DNA from 2 places in the Obesumbacterium proteus genome. Region 1 is predicted to be linked to the other one. Evidence: predicted binding sites of a transcription regulator. Region 1 holds the regulator's gene; the other holds the start of a gene.
The links. The regulator PhoB, encoded in region 1, activates phosphate uptake and scavenging genes when phosphate is short. The targets are predictions, from matches to a motif close to CTGTCATAAAACTGNCNNAT.

Region 1 (5,448 bases):
GCTGCGGCGTAGCAAAATAACCTCAACGGGAAGGGTTTCGGCCTGCTGCTGAATTCGACGTTGGAGATCGTTCAAATAGGCGCTGCTGCTGATTTCAATATCTAGCCAGACCGGTTTTTCACTCTCACTATGATCCGCTGTGGTGGCTTTAAATGCGGCGAGCTGTTGTTCGATTTGTTCAATGCTGCCTTTGATGAGCTGCATTGGCTGAAATTGGGGAACCGGCAAGAGCGTCACTTTTTCCAGCGCAGCACCTGAGAAATCCACTAAGCAGATGCTTTTCTCGCTGCCCAGTTCGTCAAAGCTAAGAGGGATTGGCGAGCCACTGTAGCGAATATGCTCGCTGCTGGTCACTCGCTGCGGACGATGGATATGGCCCAACGCAATGTAATCGGCAGGAGGAAACGCGGAGGCCGGGAACGCATCGAGTGAACCAATATAGATATCACGCACTGAGTCAGACGTGCTGGCACCGATAGTGGTGAGATGTCCGGTGGCAATAATCGGCAGGTTTCCGCCTAAGGCATCTCGTTCGGCAACGGCCAGATCGTACAACGACTGGTAATGTGCGGCGATAGCCTGCTGTAGGGCGTTTTGTTTTTCTGCGGCAGATTGCCCCGCTAAGCTGGTTTGGATATCTCGTGGGCGCAGATAAGGCACCGCGCACAGAATCGCGCCGACGGAACCGTCGCGCTGTTTGAGCTGCAATACCTGATGCTGTAAATCGCCTGCGCTGCTGGCGATAACCTGCGTGTTCAAGCAGGCGAGTAAAGCGCGAGATTCATTCAGCGTGGCGACGGAGTCATGGTTGCCACCTAACACCACTAACTGGCAGCCCGTTGCCTGCAACTCCACGACGAAGCGGTTATACAGTTCGCGCGCGTAGCTCGGCGGCGAACCGGTATCAAAGACGTCACCCGCCACAATAATGGCATCGACCTGATGCGCCGATGCTTGTTCAATGAGCCAGCGCAGAAAGGCCTGATGTTCAGCGCTACGGCTTTTGGTATAAAAATGCTGACCAAGGTGCCAGTCTGAAGTATGGATAAGACGCATGCGAGTCCTGCTGTCCTTGCTGAGCGTAGCGTGAGCCACGACGGAGAATGAAATCGATTATACGCAATCTATGAGGGAGGTGAACCCATGTCCGGCACTGAGGCCATAATCAATCTGGGTTTACAAAACCATTTATTACAGTGATGCTTGGCATATTGTTTTTTTTCATAAATCTGTCATAAATCTGACGCATAATGGCGCCCGCAACCAAACTTAAGCAGGATTAACAATGGCCAGACGCATATTGGTAGTAGAAGATGAAGCGCCAATTCGTGAAATGGTGTGTTTTGTTTTAGAGCAAAACGGCTACCAACCGGTTGAAGCCGAAGATTATGACAGCGCGGTGAACTCGCTTTCTGAGCCTTATCCTGATTTAGTGCTGCTGGATTGGATGCTGCCGGGCGGTTCTGGGATCCAGTTCATCAAGCATATGAAGCGCGAAGCGTTAACGCGTGAAATTCCTGTGATGATGCTGACCGCTCGCGGTGAAGAAGAAGATCGCGTGCGCGGTTTGGAAGTGGGCGCAGACGATTACATCACCAAGCCTTTTTCGCCCAAAGAGCTGGTGGCCAGAATTAAAGCCGTGATGCGCCGTATTTCGCCGATGGCGGTGGAAGAGGTGATTGAAGTGCAGGGGCTGAGTCTCGATCCGACGTCACATCGTGTGATGGCCAACGAAGCCCCGCTGGATATGGGACCGACTGAGTTTAAGTTGCTGCATTTTTTCATGACTCATCCCGAGCGCGTTTATAGCCGCGAGCAGTTGCTAAATCATGTCTGGGGCACTAACGTTTATGTAGAAGACCGCACCGTGGATGTTCATATTCGCCGACTGCGCAAAGCGCTGGAGCTGAGCGGGCATGATAAAATGGTGCAAACCGTTCGTGGGACGGGTTATCGTTTTTCGGCGCGTTTCTAACCCGCTATGCATATTCCGTGACGCTTGTTTGAAAGATCGAGATACACGGGTCTAGCACACCGCGGGGCGCTCCGGCGGCTTGCGCCGCTACGACCCCATCGGTGTACTCCCCCTAAAATCGAGCTTAAGTAAACGGTATGATTATGCATTGGGACCCTTAATCGGGCCTCACTGATTTTGGGTATCACTATGTCTATTATTTCTATGTTGTTAAGAACAAAGAGCCAACATCGTGCTTGAACGCCTATCGTGGAAAAGACTGCTGCTGGAGCTGTTGTTTTGCTGCATTCCGGCGGTGATCCTTGGGCTGCTGATCGGCTATTTGCCGTGGTTTCTGCTGGCTGCGGTGTCTGCGCTATTGGGCTGGCATTTCTATAACCAGTTGCGCCTCTCGCACTGGCTATGGGTCGACCGTAGTATGACCCCACCCGCTGGGCGAGGAAGCTGGGAGCCGTTGTTCTATGGTTTATATCAGATGCAGCAGCGTAATCGACGCCGTCGTCGCGAGCTGGCACTGCTGATTAAACGTTTTCGCAGCGGTGCTGAGTCATTGCCCGATGCGGTGATTATGACGACCGAAGAAGGCAATATTTTCTGGTGTAATGGCTTGGCGCAACACCTGCTCGGTTTTCGTTGGCCAGAGGATAATGGCCAGCATATTCTTAACCTTCTGCGCTACCCCGAATTCACGCATTATCTGCAATCGCAAGATTTTTCCCGTCCGCTCACGCTGCATCTCAATAATGGCCGTTTCGTTGAATTTCGTGTGATGCCGTATGCCGAAGGCCAACTGCTGATGGTGGCTCGTGATGTGACTCAAACGCGGCAGTTAGAGGGCACGCGACGTAACTTCTTTGCCAACGTTAGCCACGAACTGCGCACGCCGCTGACCGTGTTACAGGGCTATCTCGAGATGATGAACGATGACGATATGGCGGCTCCGGTGCGGCAGAAGGCGCTGGCGACCATGCAAGAGCAGACCAAGCGTATGGACAGCTTGGTGAAGCAGCTATTGACCCTCTCTAAAATCGAAGCGGCTCCGCCGATTGCCTTGAATGAAATTGTTGATGTCCCCGTGATGCTGCATATGCTGGAACGTGAGGCGCTGTCGTTGAGTAACGGTCGCCATGAAATCACCTTCCGCATCAACGATAAACTCAAAGTATTCGGCAACGACGATCAGCTGCGTAGCGCGGTTTCTAATCTGGTATATAACGCGGTTAACCACACGCCGGACGGCACCAAAATTGAAGTCTGCTGGCAACAAACCACTCAAGGCGCGCAGTTCGAAGTTAGCGATAATGGCCCCGGCATTGCGGCGGAGCATTTGGGGCGTTTGACTGAGCGTTTTTATCGGGTTGATAAAGCGCGTTCGCGCCAAACCGGCGGCAGCGGCTTAGGGCTGGCGATAGTTAAACATGCGTTGAATCATCATGAAGCTACGCTCAATATCATGAGTGAAATTGGCTTGGGGACGCGCTTTGTGTTTACACTGCCACCGCATCTCATTGTGCCACTGGCAGGTGAGAGCATGACGCAGAAAAACAAAGGCCAGAAAGGGCTACCGAGCAAGGAAATCTGATGCAGGGACGTCAAATCAAACAATGGAAAGCGGCGCTGATTGGCGTCGTTTGTGGTTTTATCTCGTTACCCGCGCTGGCCATCGGACAATCGATGCTGTCGGGGAATTTGTCTAGTGCGGGTTCGGATACGATGGTGAACCTGATGGCGCTATGGGCAAATAACTTTTCGCAGAGTAACCCTAATGTGAATGTGCAACTTCAGGCGGCGGGCTCGACCAGCGCGCCCACGGCGTTGGCTGCGGGCGCTGCTCAGCTAGGCCCGATGAGTCGCCCGATGAAAGCGGCGGAAATCGCGGCTTTCGAACAGCACTATGGTTATCCTCCGCTAGCGGTGCCGGTGGCTTTAGATGCCTTGGTTGTGTTGGTTCATCAAGATAATCCGCTGCGTGAAACCAGTTTTAATCAATTAGACAGCATCTATTCCAGCACGCTGCGCTGTGGTGATACAACGCCGATTACCCAATGGAAAACGCTGGGGTTGGGCGGAGAGTGGAAGTCGCGAGCCATTTCTCTCTATGGACGCAACTCGGCGTCGGGCACCTATGGTTATTTCAAACAGCAGGTGTTGTGTAACGGTGATTTCAGCCCACGAGTCAACGAGCTGCCAGGCTCGGCATCGGTCGTGCAGGCGGTTGCGGGTTCTCTTAATAGCATTGGCTATGCCAGCATTGGCTTTCGTGCTAGCGGCGTGCATATGCTGGCGGTTAGCCAGTTTGGTGGCCCCGCGATTGAACCGACGGCGGAAAACATTGTGCAAGGCCGCTACCCGCTAGTGCGCCATCTGTATATCTATGTGAACAAAGCGCCGGGGAAACCTTTATCGCCGCTAACCGCCGCCTTTATGGACAGCGTGCTATCGGCACAGGGCCAAAAACTGGTGTCACAAGACGGCTATATGCCGTTATCTGCGGCAGATATTGCACAGGCGAGGGCGGAGTTGGGGATTTGATAATAGCCCCTCCCAATAGAAGGAGGGGCATTGGTAACGATTAAAGCTGTTCTTCCACCAGCAAACTCCAGCCTTCAACGTCCTTCCAGTATGACTGCTCTTTTTCTACGTCGAGCTGCACGAGGTTATTTTGTTGCAGATAACCCTGTGGGAAACGCAGGATCCAATGAAAACCGTTGGTTTCAAGCTCCAGCGATTCTGGCGTAGTGGTGGACTGGCGTTGATTATTCAGCAACGCCGCCAAGCGCAGGATTTGGATCAGCGGGATATACTGCTTTTTCTTGAACAACGTCAGACGCGGCAGTTCATCCAGCTTAACACCTTTACGATGGAAGCGTACCAGCGTTGCCAGCAACAATTGTTGCTCCTGATTAAACCCCGGTAGGTTGGTGTTTTGCAGGATATAGGCTGAATGGCGGTGCATGCCGCTGTGGTTGATGCTCAGACCCACCTCATGCAGCATAGCGGCCCAGTTGAGCAGTGCTTCTAGCTGTGGGTGAACCAGTTTACTGTTCTGGGCCATCCACTGTGCGTAAAGCTGTTGTACCGTACTGAGCACGCGATAGGCTTGTTCATGATCGATATTGTAGTGTTCCGCAAGGCTACGTGCGGTTCGGCTGCGAATATCCTGATGGCGGAAACGTCCTTCCATCTCGTAAAGCACGCCTTCACGCAGCGCACCATCCGACAGCCGCAGCTGTTTGATCGCCAGCGCATCAAATACGCCGCAAAGAATCGATAGCCCTGGTACAAACACCGCCTGACGATCTTCTGAAAGCCCCGGTAGGGCTAATTCGCTGAAACGCTTATACTTAAGCACTTCATTACGCAGCAGTTCAAGGCGTTCCGCCGTGATGAGGCCATCTTTTTCACCCAATGCAATTAACACTTCATGGGCAGCTTTGATCGAGCCAGACGCGCCGAGCGCGGCCTGCCAGCCT
Region 2 (5,448 bases), 2.1 Mb from region 1:
GCAAGTAGGTATTTGTTCATATCTTATCCTCGATTTTATTTGTGAGTTACCGGCTTTAAAAGTAAAGCCAGCAGTTCATCCTTCAAACGATGGATCTACGACGTATTACAGTACGGAATTTAGGGACGTGGGCGGAGGACAACCGCTTCAATCCTGAACTCATTTTTCAAAACCGCCGAAAATAGATTATTAAAAAAATTAATCAGACGGTTTTTTTATCGCCTTTCAAGCTTAGTGTAGATTCTCAGGATTGATAGTGATGAAGGGGAAATGGTGTTTGCACAGAGGGCAGACGCCCTCTGTGAAGGGTAAATATTATTTATGTTGTCCCTGTTTCTCTAAGAACTGAACGCCCTTGTCTGGGAAGTCAGTGAATACGCCGTCAACGCCCGCTTTGTTGTAGATCAGATCGTAAAGCTGATCGCCGTTGCTGACGTAATTCGGCAAGGCGTCAACGCGAATGGTGTAGGGATGGACCACCATTTTCGCTGCGTGAGCATCGGTTACCATCGCGGTGAGTTTTGGATTAGCTTGGGTGGCATCTTTGCTCACCAGCATGTGGTAATCCGGTCCAATGCCGTCGGCATATTGTGCAATCTGCTTCATCGCACCCGGTTTAAACATCCAGTCGTAGTCGTAGTTCACCCACGTGCCGTCTGGTTTTTTCTCATAGGTTTCATTCCAGTCGGTATAAGCAATCAGCTGAACCAGTTTGAGATCCATGCCCATCTTAGGTTCTAACTCGGTTTTGATACGCTTAAGCTCGTTTGGATCGAAACATTGCAGATAAACATTGTCGTTCTTGCCGGTGTAGCCGTATTGCTTCAGCACCTGTAGCACTTTGGTTGAAATATCTTTGCCTTCTTGCTGGTGGAACCACGGTGCTTTTATTTCAGGGTAAATCCCGATGTTTTTACCTGTTGAATGATTCAGCCCTTGGACAAACTCGATCTCTTCTTCAAAGGTGTGGATACGGAAATCAGACTTGCCCATCGGGAAACGGCCCGGATAGCTTTGCACGCGCTTGCCGTCTTTGATGTCAAAACCTTCGGTGAATTTCAGCGATTTGATTTCATCAAGGGTGAAGTCAATTGCGTAGTAGCGTCCATCTTTACGTGCGCGATCGGGGAAGCGGTCGGCAACATCGGTCACGCGATCCAGATAATGGTCATGCAGAACGACTAATTTGTCGTCCTTGGTCATCACCAAATCCTGCTCGAGAAAATCAGCACCTTGAGCATAAGCCATGGCCTTAGAAGGCAGGGAATGTTCCGGCAGATAGCCGCTTGCGCCGCGGTGTGCAATAACCACTTTATCGGCGGCCTGTGCGCTCATCGCCAGCGTGCCGCTCAATAGTAATCCTGCCATGATGGTATTGAGTCGTAGGGTCATAGAGGTTTTCCTTATTTTTAGAGGTCTATACCCGTCATACTTCAAGCTGCTGATGCGTTGGCTGCGTTCAAGCAACTCGAATTATTTCGGGTCTATTGGGGTAAAAAAAAGGCCGTGACGCAGGAAGCAACGACACGGCCTAGTGAAACGTTTTAAAGATTAGTTCCCGCGGTTTGCCGCGATTTCTGCGTGATGTTTTTTCTCGTTGATCATCACGACTAACAGCAGGATAACGGCGAGGATGCTACCGCCAATCATCACCATAAAGCCGCCGTCCCAGCCGAAGAAGTCAACGGTGTAACCCACGATGGCGCTGGCTGCTACCGAGCCACCTAGGTAACCGAACAGACCGGTAAAGCCCGCTGCGGTACCCGCCGCTTTTTTCGGTGCCAGCTCTAGTGCGTGCAGACCGATAAGCATCACTGGGCCGTAAATCAGGAAGCCGATGATAATCATACAAGCCATATCAACGCCTGGGTTGCCCGCTGGGTTCATCCAGTAAACGATGGTGGCGATGGTGACCAGCACCATGAAGAACACGCCGGTGGCGCCACGGTTACCGCGGAACACTTTATCCGACATCCAACCGCACAGCAGGGTGCCTGGGATACCCGCATATTCATACAGGAAGTAAGCCCAAGAGGATTTATCCAGCGCGAAGTGTTTCACTTCTTTCAGATAGGTTGGTGACCAATCCAGAATGCCGTAGCGCAGCAGATAAACGAACACGTTAGCGATAGCGATGTACCACAGCAGTTTGTTCGGCAGTACGTACTGCATGAAGATTTGCTTAGCGGTCAGCTCTTCTTCAGCTTTTTCAGTGTAATCATCTGGGTAGTCGTTTTTGTACTCTTCAATCGGTGGCAAACCACAAGACTGCGGAGTATCGCGCATCAGGCCAAAGGCAATCAGAGCAACAACAATGGCTGCGATGGCTGGCATATACAGCGCTGCGTGCCAGTCGTTAAACCACGCCATCCCCAACAGGAACAGAAGTGGAGGCAAGCCGCCGCCGACGTTATGCGCGCAGTTCCACACGGAAACGATGCTGCCACGCTCTTTCTGCGACCACCAGTGCACCATGGTACGGCCACATGGAGGCCATCCCATCCCTTGGAACCATCCGCAGAGGAACAGCAGAACGAACATGACCGCAATGCTGGAGGTTGCCCATGGCACAAAGCCCATGAAGAGCATCACCGCGGCGGCCAGAATCAGACCGGCAGGCAAGAACACGCGTGGGTTCGAGCGGTCGGAGACGGAACCCATAATGAATTTCGAGAAACCGTAAGCGATTGAAATCCCAGAAAGGGCAAAGCCCAGATCGCCACGAGAGAAACCTTGTTCGATAAGGTAAGGCATCGCCAGCGTAAAGTTTTTACGTACCAGATAGTAGGCGGCGTATCCGAAGAAGATCCCCATGAAGATCTGCCAACGTAAACGACGATAGGTCGGATCGACCTGTGCGTCAGGCAAGCGCTTGGTGTGCGCTGCGGGTTTAAAAATACTTAACATGTAGATATGCCTCCGATGGCTTTCTCTTCTTTATATGTATCCTGAACCGATTCCCCAGTGAGCTCGGTAAAGGTTTGCTGTGTGCTAATAAGTGGGTAAATAGAACAGCAATGGTGACTTTATTTCGCTATTTTCCGTTCAGTGGTGGTCATTCCATTTTCTTTTTCGAGCGTAGAGTATTCAAACGCGCATATCGTTACTGTGAGAGATCGCGCAAATTGTTACAGTTTTATGAATGCGATGCTGATTTTGAGCGGTTAGTTAATTTTTTGAAACCAAAAATCACATGTATCTAGTGATAATGATCACAAAAATGGTGAAATACGCGCTAATAACTTTCGTTTTGTGCGCGTATTTGCTCCTTATCAAACAATTTCTGTGTGGGTTATGTCTTAATAAGCACAATTACTTATCAGTACATTCATTGTTGTGAATAAGGTCGGGAGCCACACATGCTACAAAGCCCAGCGACACAAGAGACTGATGTCATCATCATCGGGGGCGGTGCTACCGGTGCAGGGATTGCTCGTGACTGCGCACGCCGCGGCCTACGCTGTATTTTATTAGAGCGTCACGATATTGCGACGGGCGCAACAGGGCGCAATCACGGCCTTTTACACAGCGGTGCGCGTTATGCGGTAACCGATGGTGAATCAGCACGTGAATGTATTGAAGAAAACAAAATTCTTAAGCGCATTGCTCGTCACTGCGTTGAACGCTCAGATGGCCTGTTTATCACGCTTCCTGAAGATGATTTGGGTTTCCAATCTGGCTTTATCGAGGCCTGCCAAAAAGCGGGTATTGATGCGCAGGCCATTGATCCTAAAGAGGCGCTACGCCTTGAGCCTGCGGCTAACCCCGCTCTGATTGGTGCAGTACGCGTGCCTGATGGCACCGTTGATCCATTCCGCCTCACCGCAGCCAATATGCTGGATGCGCGTGAGCATGGTGCGCAGGTGCTGACCTATCACGAAGTGAGCGGATTATTACGCCACGGCGATCGTATTACCGGCGTGCGCGTTATCGACCATAAATCGCGTGAAAGCTATGAAATTCATGCGCAAATCGTGGTGAATGCTGCGGGGATTTGGGGTCAGCATATCGCTGAGTATGCCGATTTGCGGGTACGCATGTTCCCAGCTAAAGGCGCATTGTTGATCCTTGGGCATCGCATCAACAATATGGTGATCAACCGCTGCCGTAAGCCTGCCGATGCCGATATTTTGGTGCCGGGCGATACCATTTCTCTTATTGGTACCACCTCAACGCACATCGATTACGATCAGATCGACAACATGATCGTGACGCCGGAAGAAGTCGATATCTTGATCCGCGAGGGTGAAAAGCTTTCGCCTAAACTGGCGAGAACGCGCATTTTGCGCGCCTATGCGGGCGTGCGTCCGTTGGTTGCCAGCGACGACGATCCAAGCGGACGTAACGTGAGCCGCGGCATTGTGCTGCTCGATCATGCGGTTCGTGATGGTCTGGAAGGCTTTATCACGATCACCGGCGGCAAGCTGATGACCTATCGCCTGATGGCGGAATGGGCCACGGATAAAGTCTGCGAGAAACTCGGTATTACAACCGCGTGTACCACGGCGACTGAAGCACTGCCGGGATCACAACATTCAGCCGAAGAGACGCTGCGCAAGGTGATCTCGTTACCTGCCACGATCCGAGGTTCGGCAGTGTATCGTCATGGCGATCGCGCCGATCGTATGTTGGCGGGCGATCGTCTGAGCAACAGTTTGGTGTGTGAATGTGAAGCCGTAACCGCCGGGGAAGTGCGCTATGCGGTTGATTCTCTGACGGTGAATAATCTGGTGGATTTGCGCCGCCGTACCCGTGTGGGTATGGGCACCTGTCAGGGCGAGCTTTGCGCCTGCCGCGCCGCGGGTCTGCTTAATCGTTTTAAAGTTACCACGCCGAAGCAATCTATCGATCAGCTCTCTCATTTCTTGAATGAACGCTGGAAAGGTGTGCGCCCAATAGCTTGGGGCGATGCGCTGCGCGAAAGCGAATTTACGGCTTGGGTTTACCAAGGTTTATGCGGCATGGAAGCACCTGCGCAGAATCAGGGCGCTCAGGAGAATGACAATGAAATTTGACACGGTAATGATTGGCGGCGGTTTGGCCGGGCTATTGTGCGGTATTCGATTAGCTGAGGCTGGGCAGAAATGCGCCATTGTGAGCTCGGGTCAAAGCGCGCTGCATTTTTCTTCTGGCTCGCTGGATCTGTTATGTCATCTGCCTGACGGCAGCGCCGTAGAGCAACCGCTGGCCGCGTTGGAATCTTTGGCGAATCAGGCTCCGCAGCATCCTTATAGCTTAATGGGGCATGATGCGGTGGTACGTTATGCCGCGGAATCTGAACGTTTACTGGAACGCAGCGGATTGGCGTTAGTGGGAAGCTGCCAACAAAACCATTTACGCGTCACGCCGTTGGGAACGCGCAGAGCAACGTGGCTGAGCCCAAACGAAGTGCCGGTGAGCGCACTGGATCAGCCGCTGCAGTGGGAACGCGTGCTGGTTGCCGGTATT

Region 2: the regulator PhoB is predicted to act here: its motif matches at 3,126-3,145, upstream of glpT (glycerol-3-phosphate transporter).

The regions. Positions count from the first base shown of each region.
Region 1 is NZ_CP014608.1:4,094,461-4,099,908, reverse strand. Features, by position in the region: gene sbcD (exonuclease subunit SbcD) at 1-1,056, opposite strand, end outside; gene phoB (phosphate response regulator transcription factor PhoB) at 1,286-1,975, shown strand; gene phoR (phosphate regulon sensor histidine kinase PhoR) at 2,208-3,557, shown strand; gene DSM2777_RS19145 (PstS family phosphate ABC transporter substrate-binding protein) at 3,557-4,507, shown strand; gene ppx (exopolyphosphatase) at 4,548-5,448, opposite strand, start outside.
Region 2 is NZ_CP014608.1:1,216,673-1,222,120, forward strand. Features, by position in the region: gene DSM2777_RS05790 (YdgH/BhsA/McbA family protein) at 1-20, opposite strand, end outside; gene glpQ (glycerophosphodiester phosphodiesterase) at 316-1,368, opposite strand; gene glpT (glycerol-3-phosphate transporter) at 1,552-2,907, opposite strand; gene glpA (anaerobic glycerol-3-phosphate dehydrogenase subunit A) at 3,360-5,015, shown strand; gene glpB (glycerol-3-phosphate dehydrogenase subunit GlpB) at 5,005-5,448, shown strand, end outside.